Bremerella sp. P1: one gene and its partner. The protein of the gene in region 2 binds, or shares a complex with, the protein of the main gene of each other region. Links are inferred from orthologs where the notes say so. Each region holds a gene or a part of one and is shown on either strand. Other genes may lie near its edges.

Region 1 (7,769 bases), 1.8 Mb from region 2 along the record:
CTTACCGAAGAAGAACGGGAATCGACCGCTGGTATCGCGTTTACGATCGCGCTAGTCGCGACACTTCTGCAGATTCCGGTAGGATTTGTGTTAACAACCACCTTGAATTCCGCTCAGCAATCGCGTCTGATGGGCGGTGATACCTTGTGTACTGCCATGTTTGCTCTGAGCGTCGGTCTGGCTTTCTGGCTGATGCACCATCTCGCGGGTCTCGCCTTTTTCGATCGCAGCCGGCGCAAAGCGAACATGGCCCTCATGACACTAGGAGGAACGATTGTATTGATGACCGCGACCATGTTGTTAAGCCGCTGAGAAACGCAGCCTTGCCTGTCTGGCGGTCATCATCGTTCCCAAAGCAAAATTGAGTCACCTAACGAAGAAGTCTTTTCCATGAGTTTGGAAGTCATCGAGATTCGCGATCCGGCCACCGGCTCGTTCGCGAAGATTATCCCAGGGTTTGGATTCAATTGTTTTCAGTTTGTCGCCAAGGTGGACGAACAAGAGGTCGACGTCCTTTGGTCCACTAAAGATTTCGTCGAGGGAACGGCGCGCCCTTCGAGCAGCGGCATTCCCATCCTCTTTCCCTTCCCGGGACGCTTAAAAGGAACCAAGCTCATTTGGGAGGACCGCGAGTTCACGGTTCCCGAGGGGGACGGACGAGGAAACGCGATTCACGGATTCGTTTTTAATCGTGCCTGGCGCGTGATCGAGAAGACCGACACGAAGGTTACCGCCGAGTTCCAAGCTTCTAGGGACGATGCCGCGCTTCTGGAACAATGGCCGGCTGATTTTAAGATTCAGGCAACCTACGAAATCTCTGGGGCGACACTCTCAGGTACCTATCGTGTCGAGAACCCAGGCACCAAGCCTCTTCCGTTTGGGCTCGGCACCCATCCTTACTTCCACGTACCGATCGGGGGAGATTCCGCCGACGATTGCGAGATCGTTGTTCCGTTCACTTTCTCATGGGAGTTCAAAGACCAACTGGCCAGCGGCAACCAGTTCAATCGCGACTCCGATCCGTTTGATCCAATGCTGTTTAAGAATACTCAGTTCGACAACGGATTCGGCGGACTCGAGTGCGAGGATGGTATCTGCAGCACTTCCATTCACGACCCCGGCTCAGGCCGAACCATCGAGCAGAAGTTCGACGATCAGTTCGAGTCGGTTGTGCTGTACAACCCAGGCCATCGCGAAGCTTTTTGCATCGAACCGTATACCTGTATTCCGGATGCCTTTCAGCTGCGGCGACAAGGCTACGATGGAGGCCTGCGTGTCTTGGCAGGTGGTGATGCCTTCGAGACAACCGTCCGCATTCGCGTGAAGTAGCAAGCGATCGATCAGCGCATAAAAAAAGCCCCGTCCATTGAACGGGGCTCTCTTTTGGATTCGCAATGAATTGAAGCTTACTCGTCTTCTTCAATTTCAACGTCGGTGCCTTCAGCGGCTGGCAACTTACCAGCGGCGATCTTTTCACCGAAGGTTTCGCCCGACTTGGACTTTTCCTTAGCGACTTTGTCCAGAGCGGCGAACAGTTCTTCTTGGACCTTTTCTGGTTCAGCCTTACGACGCTTGGTGCCGTAATCATCTTTGTCCAGCAATTCACCAAGAGCGACGCCGTATTCGTTTCGGATCTTCTTGCTCTTACCACCATGGCAAAGGTTGCACTTGGCTTCCTTGACGGCAGCAGCCAATTCCTTTTCGGTATCGGTGGTAGGCTCAGCAATGTTGTACTTCTCAACAAATGCGTCTGCGAAAGCCTTAACCGCATAAGCAGGAGTAGCATAGTACGAGGAGGCAGCAACGACGGCCACCAAACACAACGCGAGTTTCTTCATTAATCGTCTCTCCAAGCAAAGTACACCCGCCGCCCAGTCCATTGGAATTCGTACCGTCGCAGGTGGGATATTCGACGGCGGGAAGATGGTAGTTTACGTAGATCTCAACCTACCCTTCTAGTTAAGCTCGACGAGATTAACGTGTCAAGCAAGCGAGAACCTGAATAGGTGAAACCGGACTATTCTGTGAATTTCTTGTCGCATTCTTCTCAAATTCACGTCGATACTTACGTCCCGAATTGGCAATTCGTTCGATTTTTTACGAGAAAATTGAACTTCTCGCTAGCGGCTGGACGTTTTAGAAGCTTCTCGTGCGTCGGCTCAAGAGCTCCCGCAGCCCGTCGCCGAACAGATTGAACCCCAGGATCGTCAGCGAAATGGCGATCCCCGGAGCAATTGCCGGCCAGATCGTCACATGCAGTTCCCCCTTCGCTTCGACGAGCATCGACCCCCACTCGGCATTCGACGGATCGCCGGCGATGCCCAGAAATGAGAGGCCAGCCACTTCCAGAATGGCATGCCCCAGCCCCAGTGTTGCCAGCACCCAGATCGTGCCACTGACCGCCGGCAGAAAAACGAACACCACCAGGTAGAACGGCGATGCTCCCGCCGCAATGGCCGCTTCGACATAGGCGGCATGCTTGAGGGAAAGCATTTCGGCACGAATCTGACGGGCAAACACAGGCACATTGATCAGCGCCACCGCTAATATCACGGCAGTCCAGCCTGGCCGCATGGCGGCAATCACGAGAAAGGCAATCAGCAAGCTGGGAAACGAAAGCCAAATATCGATCAGCCGCATCACCAGCATATCGGTTCGGCCCCCTCGATATCCGGCTAGCAATCCCAGGCCAACCCCAATCACCACCGCGCAGCTGATCGAGGTGACGCTGGCGATCAGTGAAAGACGCGAGCCGTAAATCACCCGGGTCAGAACGTCTTTTTCATTCGTATCGGTCCCCAGCCAATGCGCAGTACTGGGGGGTTGGTTCTTTCCGTCTCGTTCGTCGGGACCATACGGAGCAATCACGCCAGCGAAGATCGCACAAAACACAAACGTAAAGATCAAGCCTCCCCCGATCCACATCCCGGGGACTTGAAAAAGCCGCTTGCGAATCGATGGCGCGGTGTACGTCAGTTCATACGTGGCGGAACTCAACTTCGATTGCCCTCACGCAAACGAGGATCGAAGACGAGAAACAACACATCCAGCGTCAGGTTCAACGTGACAAAGATGCAAGCCAAAACCAACGCACATGCCTGTACGACCGAATAATCGTAATCACGAATGGCGTCGACGACATATCGGCCGAGCCCCGGCCAATTGAAGACTGTCTCGGTAAGGATCGCTCCGGAAAGAAGCATTCCCAATTGGAAGCCCACAATATTGAGCACCGAGAGCGACGCGTTAGGAAACGCATGTCGGACGATCACCCGCAATAGGCTGGCCCCTTTGGCACGAGCCGTTCGTAAATAGTCAGCATCAAAGACTTCCAGCATGCTGTTCCGCGTGACGCGAGAAACAACGGCCAAGGGAATGGTTGATAACGCGATCGCCGGCAATGCCAGGTGCCGGGCACTGATCGCCGCCAACTGAAATTGCCCCGTCAGCAGGGATTCAAAAAAGTAAAACTCGGTATGCAGATCATGAAACGTACCAGGCGGCAGCCGGTAGCCAGTGGGCATCGAAGGAAAGGCAACAATCAAACAGATTGCCAGAAAGAAGACGGGGATACTCACACCCAACAGGGCAATGGCCATCGAGATCCAATCAGGCCAGGAGTTTCGCCACAACGCGGCAACGGTTCCCACGGCAACGCCAACAGGAATCGCAATCAGCATGGCTGCGAAAGTCAGTTCCAGCGTAGCAGGAACGGCCTGGCTTAACCGGGTACTGATCTTTTCGCCGGGCCGAGCGAAGGACTCGCCCAAGTTGCCTTGAGCCATTTGGCCTACAAACGCGATCGCTTGCTGCCACAACGGCTTATTCCAGCCGCGTTCTTCCATCTCCTTCTCGATCTTCTCCGGAACGGCATGCTGACCGAACTGGGCAATGACCGGATTGGCCGGAAGAACACGGACGGCCACAAAGATAGCCAAAACCGCAATCAACATGGTGACGACGGCCTGGGCCAGTCGTCGAACAAGCATCGCCCACACAATTACTGCTCCGAGATACGAGCAGTTTTTAAGCGAACTTGCGAAGAAGGATGTAGCTTGTACCCTTCCACAAAGTCGCGTTGGGCAATCCGCACCGGCACGTGAACCAGCGGCAACACCGGTGCATCCTCAAAAATCAACTGCTGGGCCTGCTTGTAAAGCTGGGTCCGCTTTTCTTTGTCGAGTTCAAACTGGGCCGCGTCCAAGAGCTTGTCGACCTCTTCGTTTTTGTATTGGCTCAGGTTATTTCCGCCAATATCGTTGATGTTATCGGAATGCAGCAGTGTATGCAGAAAGTTATGCGGATCAGCAATATCAGCACTCCAGCCGCTGAGCCCTAGCTGATGCTCGCCGCGCGTCATACGCTGAAAGTGCTGACCAATATCGTTGGTGATGATCTCAATCCGAAAACCGACCTGCTCCAAAGCATCTTTAATGAAGATCGCCGTCTGCCGAGGCTGTTGCATGTAAGGCCGCGGCTGGTCCATGACGAACAGTTCGAGCTTCAGCGGTAAATCGAAGCCATACTTTTTCGAGGCTTCCTCTAGAAGCTGTTTCGCCTTTTCCTGATCGAACTCGCGTCCGGGGACGTCGTCGCTATGCCCCCACAGCGTTGGCGGAACCATCGTCTTCGCCTTCTGCGCGTGCCCGGCATACGCGACCTCAATCAAACGATCGCGGTCGATGGCATAACAAATGGCCTGACGCACCTCTGGCTTATCCAACGGCGGCTTCTGAGTTTGCATGGTGAGATAGCCGATATTGATCCCTGGCGTCGACTGCACGACGATCCCAGGCATTTTCTCTAATCCATCGACTTCCGAGGGAGGAAGATTGTCGGCAATGTGAATCTCCGCTCGCTTGAGCTGCGTCACGCGGATCGAGCTTTCTTCGCTCGGCAGAAAGACAACACGCTTCACGCCGGCCGGCTTTCCCCAATAGTCGTCGAAGCGTTGCAGCACGATTTCCTGCTTGGGCTTCCAGTGCACAAACTGAAACGGGCCACTGCCTACCGGGTGACGCGTGAAGTCGGCACCGTACTTCTTAACCGCCGTCGGACTGACGATCCCAGAAGGGAACATAGCGATATTGGCGAGAAACGTCGCTTGTGGTTGTTTGAGCGTGAACTTCACCTTTAGGTCGTCGACCGCTTCGACTTTCTCGATCTGTGTGTAGCTCGAGTAATACGGGATGATGTTGCTGTGCACATGCGGGTGATCGGGGTCCAGGATCCGCTCGAAGGTGAAGACGACCGCTTCGGCGTTCAAGGGAGTCCCGTCGTGGAACTTAACGTTGGGACGTAATTTGAACGTCCACTCGAGCCCGTCATCGCTCGTTTCCCAAGATTCGGCCACACCAGGAACCAGGTCGAGCGTCTCTTCGTCGTACGCGACCAGCGGCTCAAAGATATTCACAATGACTTTGACCGATTCGCCAATGTCGGTGTGCACGGGATCCAGGGCGTTCGCATCGCCACCGCGCCCATAGATGAGCGTATCGGTAACCATCGGCGAACCGCCACCGCAGGCGGTTAAAAAACTAAAACAGAAAAGAATACAGCTTGACTGAAAAGCTCTCGAAAATTCCATGCGGCCATTCACGTTGTCGGCTTCGGATGATTGAGAAAGCCCGATTCTACAATTCGAGCGTGCCAGACGGCAACCTGAACGGAACGACTCAAACGATCAATTTGTAGTCGGCGACCCGGTACTGCTCGCTCCTGCGAGGGGCGAAAGCTCCGCAAAATCGACGCCGGCGTTGCGTTCGTCCGGTCGAACAGCCGGGTTTTCGCTGAAATCGTCGAGCAGAAGGTAGTCCATCGGCATTCGTTTCGAGTACGTAGTGGCCGTCGGCAAAGGGCTCGCCCACACCGATTCGCTCGGTTCAGAAAAAAGATCGTCCCACATTGTTTTCCAGCGGGTATAGTCCACTGAAGTCTTGCCGCTCATCCCGGCGGTCGATTCGAGAAGCATCATTTCTCGCGACGCCGTCCCCATGAAGTAGACGTTGTCCTCGCATTCCAGGTCGAGAGACTTCGTCAGTTCCTCGATCGACTGTGTCGAACTTCGTTGCAAGAGGAACGGCTTCGTTTTACCCCACGTGACGATGCAGTCGTTCATCGGAACCTTGAGGGGAATCGCCCAGGTCCCTTCTCGCTGGAATACGCTTCCACCGGTGTCGATCGTGCAACTTGCCAGCTTGAACTGGACGATACCACTGACTTCATTGGTGGTTGCCGTCGAATTGGAACTCAGCAGATTCCCGGACATTGTCAGTAAGCTGTTCTCGCAACTAACTCGCAGCGGCTGCTGACCGTTGGTGCGGATCAAGCTGCCTTCGCCACGAACCATCGAATTCTTCACGCGGACGATGCTATAGCGTGACATGCTAAGCGTGGAAGGTGTCGCCGATTCTGACTGGGGCGTCAAAGCTGAAACAACCGAAGTCGCACGGCGAAGCGCCTCGGGAATCATCATTTCGTCGTCGCGTTGAACGGTTACCTGGCACCCATCCAGTTCCAACTCGGCGTACTCCAGTCGAAATAGCGACCAAGTCCGCATCGAAACCGGCGGTAAGGCAATCTTCACGTGAATTTGCTGGAGCGTCAGTTTATTCGAGTTGACCAAAATCATCCGGTCGAGCGGCTCAAACTCTTGTGGTCGAAAGACGATTACCGGCGAATAGCCTGCCGCCGCACGGATCGTGAGACTGGCGCTATCTAAAATTAATGGTCGTTCGACACCAAGTTCGCCTGAGTATCTCAGTTCAATAGTATCCAGACCAGGGTCGGCCTGGGCCTTGGCGATGGCCTCGTACAGGGTCGCCGCATCGGTCGGAACGGTAACGACATTCTTCGCCGCTGCTGGCTGTGTCGATGCCCCACCATCGGTCATAGGAGCCGTGTCGTCACTGGCAACGGCTGGAACCTTTGTCGTTGAATCTGGCGTCAGCGGCTTACTACCGCCGGTAACATCTTCAACGACCTTTGGGCTTTCTACCGGAATCGGCTTTGTATCTTCGATTGGGGTGACCGTACCGGTGCCTGTCCCGTTGCCAGACACTCTTTCCGAGTCAGGGGCGGATGGTCTCTCGGGCGGCACAATCGGCTGCATTTCCGAGGCGTTCGTAAAAATGGGCTGCTCGGAAATGAAGCTGTCATCCTGAGCTGTCCAGATCGCTTCCAACACGAAAACGACGACAACCAAAATGATCGCCGGCATCACCCACGGCAGGTGACGCTCGATCACCGTGCTACGCTGTTCGGTGGTTGGCACATAGACGGCCGAAGTCACGTGCGGTGCGGCCAGGTTCAGTTCATCGATCAGCAGCAGGGCCGCCGCAATCAATTCGCCTGGCTTTTGGAAACGATCATTCGGGTTCTTCGCCATCAAGCGGCTAAGGATATGAACGACTTCGTCCGGTACGTCGGCGCGAAACTCGCGCGGATCAGGCGGCTCTTCCCCACTGTGGCTCAAAAGCTTTTGCAGCACTGTCCCTTCCGGGAAAGGAGGCCGACCGGTGAGCATGAAGAAGAACGTACAACCCAACGAATACAGATCGCTACGGACGTCGGCACTGCGTGGATCGCGAGCTTGTTCTGGCGAAATATAGTCGAACGTACCGAGCGTCATGCCGGAAGCGGTCAGGTCGCTGTCTTGCGAGTTGACCTGATGCAAACGTGCCAGCCCCATATCGACCAGTTTGGCCCGGTGCTGAGAGTCGACCAGTATGTTCGACGGCTTGATGTCACGGTGCACCACTTCGCGGGTC
Region 2 (7,840 bases):
GCGTTGCTCTAACATCAGGTACTCGATCATGATTCGCCGCCGGTCGCTGAGCTGAAGCCGCAAAAGGGTCTCTTTTAAGCGGCTTAGCGAGACACTTTTGGCCAGCGGAATCAGATCTTGGCGTTCAGCATCGTCGGCACTGTGCAGGCTGAGGGCCAAGTTGACGCTCGGGAATCGCTCGTCGAGACGTAGCATTTCGTCGGGAATGCCTACCGTCGAAACGAGCAACCGCTGCTGTGAGTAGTCGAACAACAGGGGAGACGTCAGGGCGGTGATCACATCGTGAAGGTTTGCAGGATTGTGCAGTGGTTCGCCCATGCCCATGAAGACGATATTCCGCACGCGGCGGTCTTCGTCACGCAGCAGTTGGTTGGCCTGGACGACCTGATCCAGGATTTGGGCGGCTGTAAGATTCCGGGCAATTCCCATCTGGCCTGTGGCACAAAAGCGACAGGCGGCCGCACAGCCAATTTGGGACGAGATACACAGCGACGTCCGGCCGGTGCCGGCACGCAGGATGACCGACTCGATCATCAGCCCCTCGTCGGTGCGAAAGAGCAGCTTCGTCGCCCCGTCCATCTGCGAGTCGAGCCGTTCAGCCAGCGTCAGGGGGTGGGGCTCGATCTCGGATCGTAAGATATCCGCCACATTGGGGGCGACTTCCGAGAGAGCTTCTTCGAAAGCCCAGCCCTGCTTCAGCCACCGCGTGCGAAATTTGCGGAGGGAATGGACGGTTTGCGAATCGTTTCCGAATCGCTCGTTCCAGGCTGTGACGTCGTACCAATACGGCATAAAGGGTTCTCTGCAGGGTTTTCCCAGTATAACAGTTATCCCATTCACTCAACGATGAATGCCGGTGGTTGGCCGTCTGAATTCACGTTTTTCCCAGGAGCATGCGCCGTAGATAGGGTAAAATAGAAGTAGTTTCCGATCCTCGACCGAATAATTCGTTGCGAAGAGTGAGGTCAACCAATGAACGTCAACACCTATCACCACTGGAAGTTCACCGTGGTTGGCGGCGGGATCGCGGCCCTGGGGCTCTTCTTGCTGTCGACGTCTTACCTGAACCCGCAGTCGACATCGTTGATGTCTTCCGCCGGAGTCGGAACACTCGTCCTCGGCATGGCCGTTTTCGCCTACGGGCTTTGGGCCTACCTGAGACATCAACCAGGGAAGAATTAGGCGACGGCTAGACCGATGCCGCCGACTTTAAACGAGCAGCTTTTGCCTCGTGCCGCTCGGCTTGCCGTCGGTCGATGTGTTCGAGGTCGTCTCGCGGCGTGGCGTTGATGAGCTTACGAGTATATTCCTCTTTCGGATCGGCATAGATCGCTTCGGCCGGGCCGAATTCGACGATCTTGCCTTCGTTCATCACGGCCATCATGTCGGCCATGAACTTGACCACGCTCAGATCGTGGCTGATGAAGATGTACGTCAGGCCGCGCTTCTCTTGCAGGTCTTTCAGCAGGTTCAGGACCTGGGCTTGGACCGACACGTCGAGCGCTGAGACTGATTCGTCACAGACGAGGAAGTCTGGCTCGACGGACAGCGCCCGGGCAATGCAGATACGCTGACGCTGACCGCCGGAGAACTCGTGCGGGTAGCGGCGAAGATGATCGGGATTCATCCCCACTTCCTGCATGAGATACGCGGCTCGATCGCGTTGTTCTTTCTTCGTCTTGCCGATGTTCTGAATGACCATCGGTTCGCAGATAGCGGACTCGATCGTCATGCGTGGATTCAAGCTGCCGTAGGGATCCTGAAAGATGATCTGGATCTTCTTCCGCATCTCGCGAAGTGCGTACCCATGCAGGCCGCGAACATTCACCCCTTCAAATTCGACCGTACCATCGGTGGGCTCGATCAGACGCAGGATGGCTCGTCCGCTGGTTGTCTTGCCACAGCCAGACTCGCCAACCAGACCCAGCGTCTGTCCGCGATAGACATCGAAGTCGATTCCGTCGACCGCTTTCACGTGACCGCTGACCCGCGAGAAAATCCCTTTGCGGATCGGGAAGTGAACCTTCAAGTTACGCACTGAAAGTAGTGGTCGCTCGTCATCAGCAACAGCCTTCGTGTCGGCCGTGTAAGAACCCTCTTCCCAAGGGTGTCCCATTTCCTGCAAGGCCTGCTTGGGATGCAGGAGTCGCCCTCGTCCTTCGACCATCAGTTGATCGAACTTCTCCTGCGACATCTCCTTCTCGATAATCTCCACGCCGGACTCGGTCGTCTTCGACTCCATGAAGTCGCTGACGGTCGGTAGTCGACGATACTTCGTGTCGAGGCGCGGACGACAGGCCAGCAGACCCTTAGTGTATGGGTGCTGGGGATTCTCGAAGATCTGGCGGATGTTACCGTTTTCGACAATGTTGCCCCGGTACATGACCAGCACATGGTCAGCAATCTCGGCAATGACACCCAGGTCGTGCGTAATGAACAGAATCGACATCCCACGGCTGTCACGCAGCTGACGAAGAATATCGAGGATCTGGGCCTGGATGGTCACGTCGAGAGCGGTCGTCGGTTCGTCGGCAATCAGCAGCTTGGGATTGCAGCTGAGGGCCATCGCGATCATGACACGCTGCTTTTGACCGCCAGACATCTGGTGCGGGTAGTAGTCGACGCGCTTGTGCGGTTCGGGGATGCCCACTTCCTCGAACAGTTGGATCGTCCGTTCGCGGGCTTCCTTTTTGTTGAGATCTTGATGCAGGCGAATGGCTTCCATGACCTGCGCGCCGACGGTGAACACGGGGTTCAGCGACGTCATCGGTTCCTGGAAGATCATGCTGATGTCTTTACCGCGAATCTTCCGCATCGCCGGATCAGGCAGGCGAACGAGATCGGTACCCAGGAACGAGATACTGCCTTCCTCGATCGTGGCACTGCGTGCGAGCAGCTGCATGATCGACAGCGACGTGACCGACTTGCCGGAGCCGGATTCACCGACGATACCCAGCGTTTCCCCTTCCTCGAGTTGGAAGGAGATGCCGTCCACGGCCTTGACGATTTCCTCGCCATGGAAGTAGGTCCGCAGGTTGTCGACTTTAAGCAGGGTTTTGGTCATGGTCGGATCGGACAAGGATGTTAGGCGTCGCGTGTTCGTGGGTCGGTAGCTTCCTGGATTCCTTCACCGATCAGGTTGTATGCCAACACGGTGGTAAAAATGGCCAGCCCAGGAAAGAAGATCAGCCACCACATCGAGCGGATGTTGTTCTGCCCTTCGTGCAGGACGCGACCCCAAGTCGGCGTCAGTGTGTCAGCACCAATCCCGAGGAAGCTGAGTGCACTCTCAGTGAAAATGGCAGCGGCAATGCCGAAGCTGATCGGCACAAGAATCGGTGCCAAGGCGTTTCGCAGGATATGGATGAACATGATTCGCATGGAACCTGCTCCCATGGCCTTCGCCGCGGCAACGTACTCGATCTGTTTGATCTTGAGGAATTCAGCCCGCGTGAGTCGTGCGATACCGGTCCACCCGGTAAGGCCAATCACGGCCACCACCTGCCAAATGCTGGGATGCTCGGCGATGGCCAATAGGGCGATCACCAGAATCAGCGTGGGAACGCACAGGATGATTTCGATGAACCGGGAAAGCACGAAGTCGACCCAGCCGCCAAAGTAGCCTGCACAGGCACCAATGGTGACCCCAATGACTCCGGCAATGCCCATCGATACGAAACCGACCAACAGGGCCACGCGGGTTCCATGCACGAGTTGGGCGAAGACATCGACACCGTTCGAGTCGGTCCCCATCAGGTTGCGCCAATTCGGTTTCCCGTCGGCCTTGTCGGGGTTGCCAGGTTGCCCTTCAAACCAGTCTTCGCGGACGCGTTCGATCGGGTCTTGGCGAACTAGCGGCCAGATGGCCCAGCTATCAGGATCGTTCGCTTTGAGGTTGGGTTCGTAACGTTTCTCGAAGTGATCGCCGGTGGTGAAGATCGCGTTTTCCCACGGAGCGTAAAAGTAGCCCATGCAGGGAAAATAGATATTCCCTTTGTAGGAGCACACGATCGGCTTGGTACCAGCGATCGCCGGAGAAAAGATGGCAACCAGCGCGAGGAAGCCAACGAAGTAAAGCCCCAGCATGGCCATCGGACGACGTCGATAGTAACGCCAGGCAGTGGCCCAGAAGCCTTGCGAGACCGCAGGCTTGGTTGGTTTGACGGGCTGTTGAGCAGGTTCAGGCACGGCACTCATGAGTTACGAATAAGTAATCCGGGGGTCAACGAATGCGTACAGAACATCGGCCAGCAGCTGACCGAGCAGCGTCATGACCGAGAACATCAATACCAAGCCCATAATCACCGGATACTCTCGCATGGTGATCGATTGGTAAAAGAGATAGCCGATGCCATTCCACTGGTAAATGGTTTCCAGGATCACCGAGCCGGCCAGCAATGCGGGAAGCGTCAAGCCGATGATCGTGACCAGAGGAATCAGCGAGTTCCGGAACGCATGCTTCACCAAGATGCTACTCGGACTGGCCCCTTTGGCCTTCGCGGTTCGGATGTAATCTTGCTGGATTGTCTCCATCATGTTGGCTTTGATGAAGCGGGTATAGTAGGCCAGCGATGTGTAGGTTAAGCAGATCACCGGCAAAATGGCATGCGATAGAACATCCCAAAACTTGCCCAGCGTGCTCATCTCGGCATAGCCTTCACCGGTCGACCCGTACAGAGGTAGCCACTCGAGACGCACCGCAATGATCAAGTTCAAATAGACGGCCGCCACAAAGCTGGGCAACGCGTACAGAATGTAAAGAATCGTGCTAACCAGCCGTTCGCGGAACGACAAGGCATTCGCGGTCGACCAGAGCCCCATGGGAATACACAGAAGGTAGGTCAAAACCAGCGACGTGCCGGTAAGGATCAGCGTCTTAGGGAGTCGCTCGCCGATGATGATCGTGACCTTCCGGCGATCATTGATGCCGCGTCCCAGGTCGCCTTGCATGACATCGCCTAGCCAATACCAGTAACCGACATACCAGGCCTTGTCCAAGCGGTATTGCTTTGACAGCTTGTCCATCTGCTCTTGCGACATCATGGCGTCCATGCGGACGGTTTCTTGCATGATGGTTAGCGGCGTGCCCGGCATATTCCGGATAAGCCCATACACAATGAAGGTCACCGCCAGCAATGTGAAGATGCCAATCAGGAGGCGACGGGCGATATAGGTCAGCATGCGAAAGAACGACTTGGAAAGGTTGGTGGAAGGAACACTGCGAATCGATCGATCAGGTGGACGGCTAGGCTACAGCGGCTTAATCTTCCAAACCGATTCCATGCCGGGCGTATAGTGGAACGGGCCACGAGCACTAAATTCGTAACCTCGCATGTCCTTGTTAAACCCATATAGCGACGACAAGTAGAAGAGCCAGGTGTACGGCTGGTCTTCGTAGAAGATCGTGGCCATTTCCTGGTAGATCTTGGCTCGCTTTTCGCGATCCAGTTCGACCATACCTTCTTCGTACAGCTCATCGACCTTCTTGTTCGAATACTGGCCGTAGTTACGAGTCTGGCCGGTGCCGAAGATGTTCTTGGTGTAGAACGGATCGGTACCAGAACCCCAACCGCCCAGCATCGCGTCGAACGTGTGGTCCTGGGCTTTCTGCTGCAGAACGGTGAACTCGGTGGCCCGCTCTTCGACCTTAATGCCCAGCTTGTTCAGGCTGGTAACAATCACGCGGGCAACCTTTTCCGAGGTGGGCGTTTGTCCCCGCATCAGGGTGAAGTGGAAGGGAACCTTTTTGTCACCGATCATCTTGTCGCGAATACCGTCAGCATCGCTATCGACCCAGCCGGCTTCGTCCAACAGCTTACGGGCCTTGTCGAGATCGTACGTAAACATCGGCAGCGGCGGTTCCGGGGCCATCCACGAGGTCGGATGGAACGGACCATTGGCTTGCTCGAACAAGCCATCCAGAACGCGGTCCAGCAGTTCCTTGTAGTCGATGCCATAGCTCATTGCCCGACGAACTTTGGGGTCCTTAAAGAACTCGGACTCGCAGTTCCAGGTAATGTGATACTCGGTCCACTCGGTAGCCTTCACTTTTACGTTGTTGGCAAAGAACTCTGGCGTGTTGGCGTCGGTGTTCCACTTAGGAGCCGGAATCTCCATTTCGTCGATCTTGCCTGCCGACAGCGCGAGCAGTGCCGTGTTGGTGTCGGTAATCACTTCCATGCGGATGTTCTTGAAGAACGGCTTATCGCGAACCTGCTTGCCATCGTGCATGTAGAAGCCTTCACGACGCTGAAGCATCACGTTCTTGCCGCGGGTTCGCGAGATGACCTCATACGGACCGCCGACGACCGGCGTCTCTTCCAGCTTCAGGTGAATGTCGCTATCGACCATGCTGGGGTCCATCGCGATCGATTCGTAGTAGATGTGTTTCGGAATGACCGGAAACTCATCTTTCCACTCGTTCACAGCGGTGGACTTCTCGTGGAAGATGCAGAATGTGTAGTCGTCGTAGGCCTTCAGGTAGAGGACCGTCTCCATACCGCTGGAGATGGCCGGCATGAAAGCAACCATATCGGGGTGCTTCACCAGCTTGAAGGTAAACTCCCAGTCGTAGGCCGTGATCGGCTTGCCATCCGACCAGGTCAGGTCGTCGCGAATGACGAACTTGTGGACCGTGTTGTCTTCATTAACCTGCCACGACTTGATGAACGTTCCGTTGCCCACCGCGTTCAGGTCGATATCCGAGGTAATCGAACCCACGCCGGTCAGTCCGGCGACGTCGAAGTCCGACGTGGAACTCATCGTCAGTGGGTTCAGGCTGTTGATATCACCAGCAACGTGATGCACCCACGTCGCGTCCCAATTGACTTCGTCTTCGCTTTTGGGGAGGACCTTGACCGACTCGAGGATCTCTTGGATCTGCTCGTCGTTTTCTGACTTTAGATTGACGGCTTCCGCCGGAGGCATCGGAGGTTCGTAGTTAGCCAGTTGCTGCTTGAGCTGGTCGAGCAGGTTGATGACTGGTTTGTCCTTCCAGGTGTTATTGGCGTCCAGTTCTTCCAGCGATGGGGGCTCGAAACCTTTGACCCCTTTCTCGTAGTCGAACTCTTCGATGGCTGCCTGGATCTCGTCTTCCGAGTATTCCGAGGAACCTCCGGTACAACCAGCCAATGGGGCTAGTATCACGAGGAACAAGAAGAGATGGATAGCCAGGGCGCCACGGACGTTTGTCATTACGCAACCTCTTAACGAGACAGCATCAAATGGAATCCACCGCTAGCAACGCTGTGAGCTGACCCAATCGATGCAATTTTCCTAATTAATCCCCTTGGAATCGTAAACGTATCAAAAAAATGGGTCAATAACGGCTCACCGCGGGTTCCTCATTAGCCACTGCTGCTGTCATGGCTGTCTTCATGCACTTTTTGGGGGGAATCGACAGCTAGCGTATCGAGTCGGGGCAAAATTTGCCGTTTGGCGCGATTTTGCTGATTTTGTCGGCCTCCCTACCCGATCTTTCCAAATGATGGATGAGACTTGATTGCGCTCGCGCTGGGTTCTCATCAATTGCCTATCGCGAGCAAACGTTACGTCATTGGTATGAGATTGAATATGTCGACTACCCCCAAAACTCCTTGGTTGTTGCTAATCGCCGTCGCCCTGCTCGTGACCGGAGCTCCCAGCTTCGTGCATGCCCAGGCCACGCAACCTCAATGGATCTGGGCCACGCAGCACCATAAAGACCAGGTTCCGGCGAGCAGCTGCTTTTTCCGTAAGAGCATCAACATTTCTCAGATGACCGGTGGTCAAATCATGATCACCGCTGACGATGAATATGAGCTCTGGATAAACGGAAAAAAAATCGCAGAAGACAATAACT

The links.
Region 1: the proteins of PSR63_RS13210 (region 2) and PSR63_RS20740 are in contact, whole or in part, in a cryo-EM structure (PDB 8Z1Y), measured with the Escherichia coli proteins. The link is inferred for Bremerella sp. P1 from one-to-one orthologs.

Annotation. Positions count from the first base shown.
Region 1 is NZ_CP118164.1:4,926,271-4,934,039, reverse strand. What follows is about bases 3,254-6,090. They hold PSR63_RS20740 (ABC transporter substrate-binding protein), read right to left. Parts: upstream 5,507-6,090; coding sequence 4,001-5,506; downstream 3,254-4,000. Other genes in these bases: PSR63_RS20735 (serine/threonine protein kinase), read right to left, coding at 5,684-6,090; PSR63_RS20745 (ABC transporter permease), read right to left, coding at 3,254-3,989. Outside these bases: PSR63_RS20765 (hypothetical protein), read left to right, coding at 1-312; PSR63_RS20760 (aldose 1-epimerase), read left to right, coding at 391-1,329; PSR63_RS20755 (hypothetical protein), read right to left, coding at 1,407-1,838; PSR63_RS20750 (ABC transporter permease), read right to left, coding at 2,137-2,997; more of PSR63_RS20745, read right to left, coding at 2,994-3,253; more of PSR63_RS20735, read right to left, coding at 6,091-7,769. UniProt on the Escherichia coli protein: Part of the ABC transporter DppABCDF involved in dipeptide transport. Binds dipeptides and accepts a wide range of side chains, including small neutral, bulky hydrophobic, and positively and negatively charged groups. Tripeptides are poor substrates.
Region 2 is NZ_CP118164.1:3,145,906-3,153,745, forward strand. What follows is about bases 2,137-5,044. They hold PSR63_RS13210 (ABC transporter permease), read right to left. Parts: upstream 4,189-5,044; coding sequence 3,085-4,188; downstream 2,137-3,084. Other genes in these bases: PSR63_RS13205 (ABC transporter ATP-binding protein), read right to left, coding at 2,137-3,064; PSR63_RS13215 (ABC transporter permease), read right to left, coding at 4,201-5,044. Outside these bases: 23S rRNA (adenine(2503)-C(2))-methyltransferase RlmN, read right to left, coding at 1-792; PSR63_RS13200 (hypothetical protein), read left to right, coding at 973-1,182; more of PSR63_RS13205, read right to left, coding at 1,190-2,136; more of PSR63_RS13215, read right to left, coding at 5,045-5,181; PSR63_RS13220 (ABC transporter substrate-binding protein), read right to left, coding at 5,251-7,194; PSR63_RS13225 (DUF7133 domain-containing protein), read left to right, coding at 7,573-7,840. UniProt on the Escherichia coli protein: Part of the ABC transporter DppABCDF involved in dipeptide transport. Responsible for the translocation of the substrate across the membrane.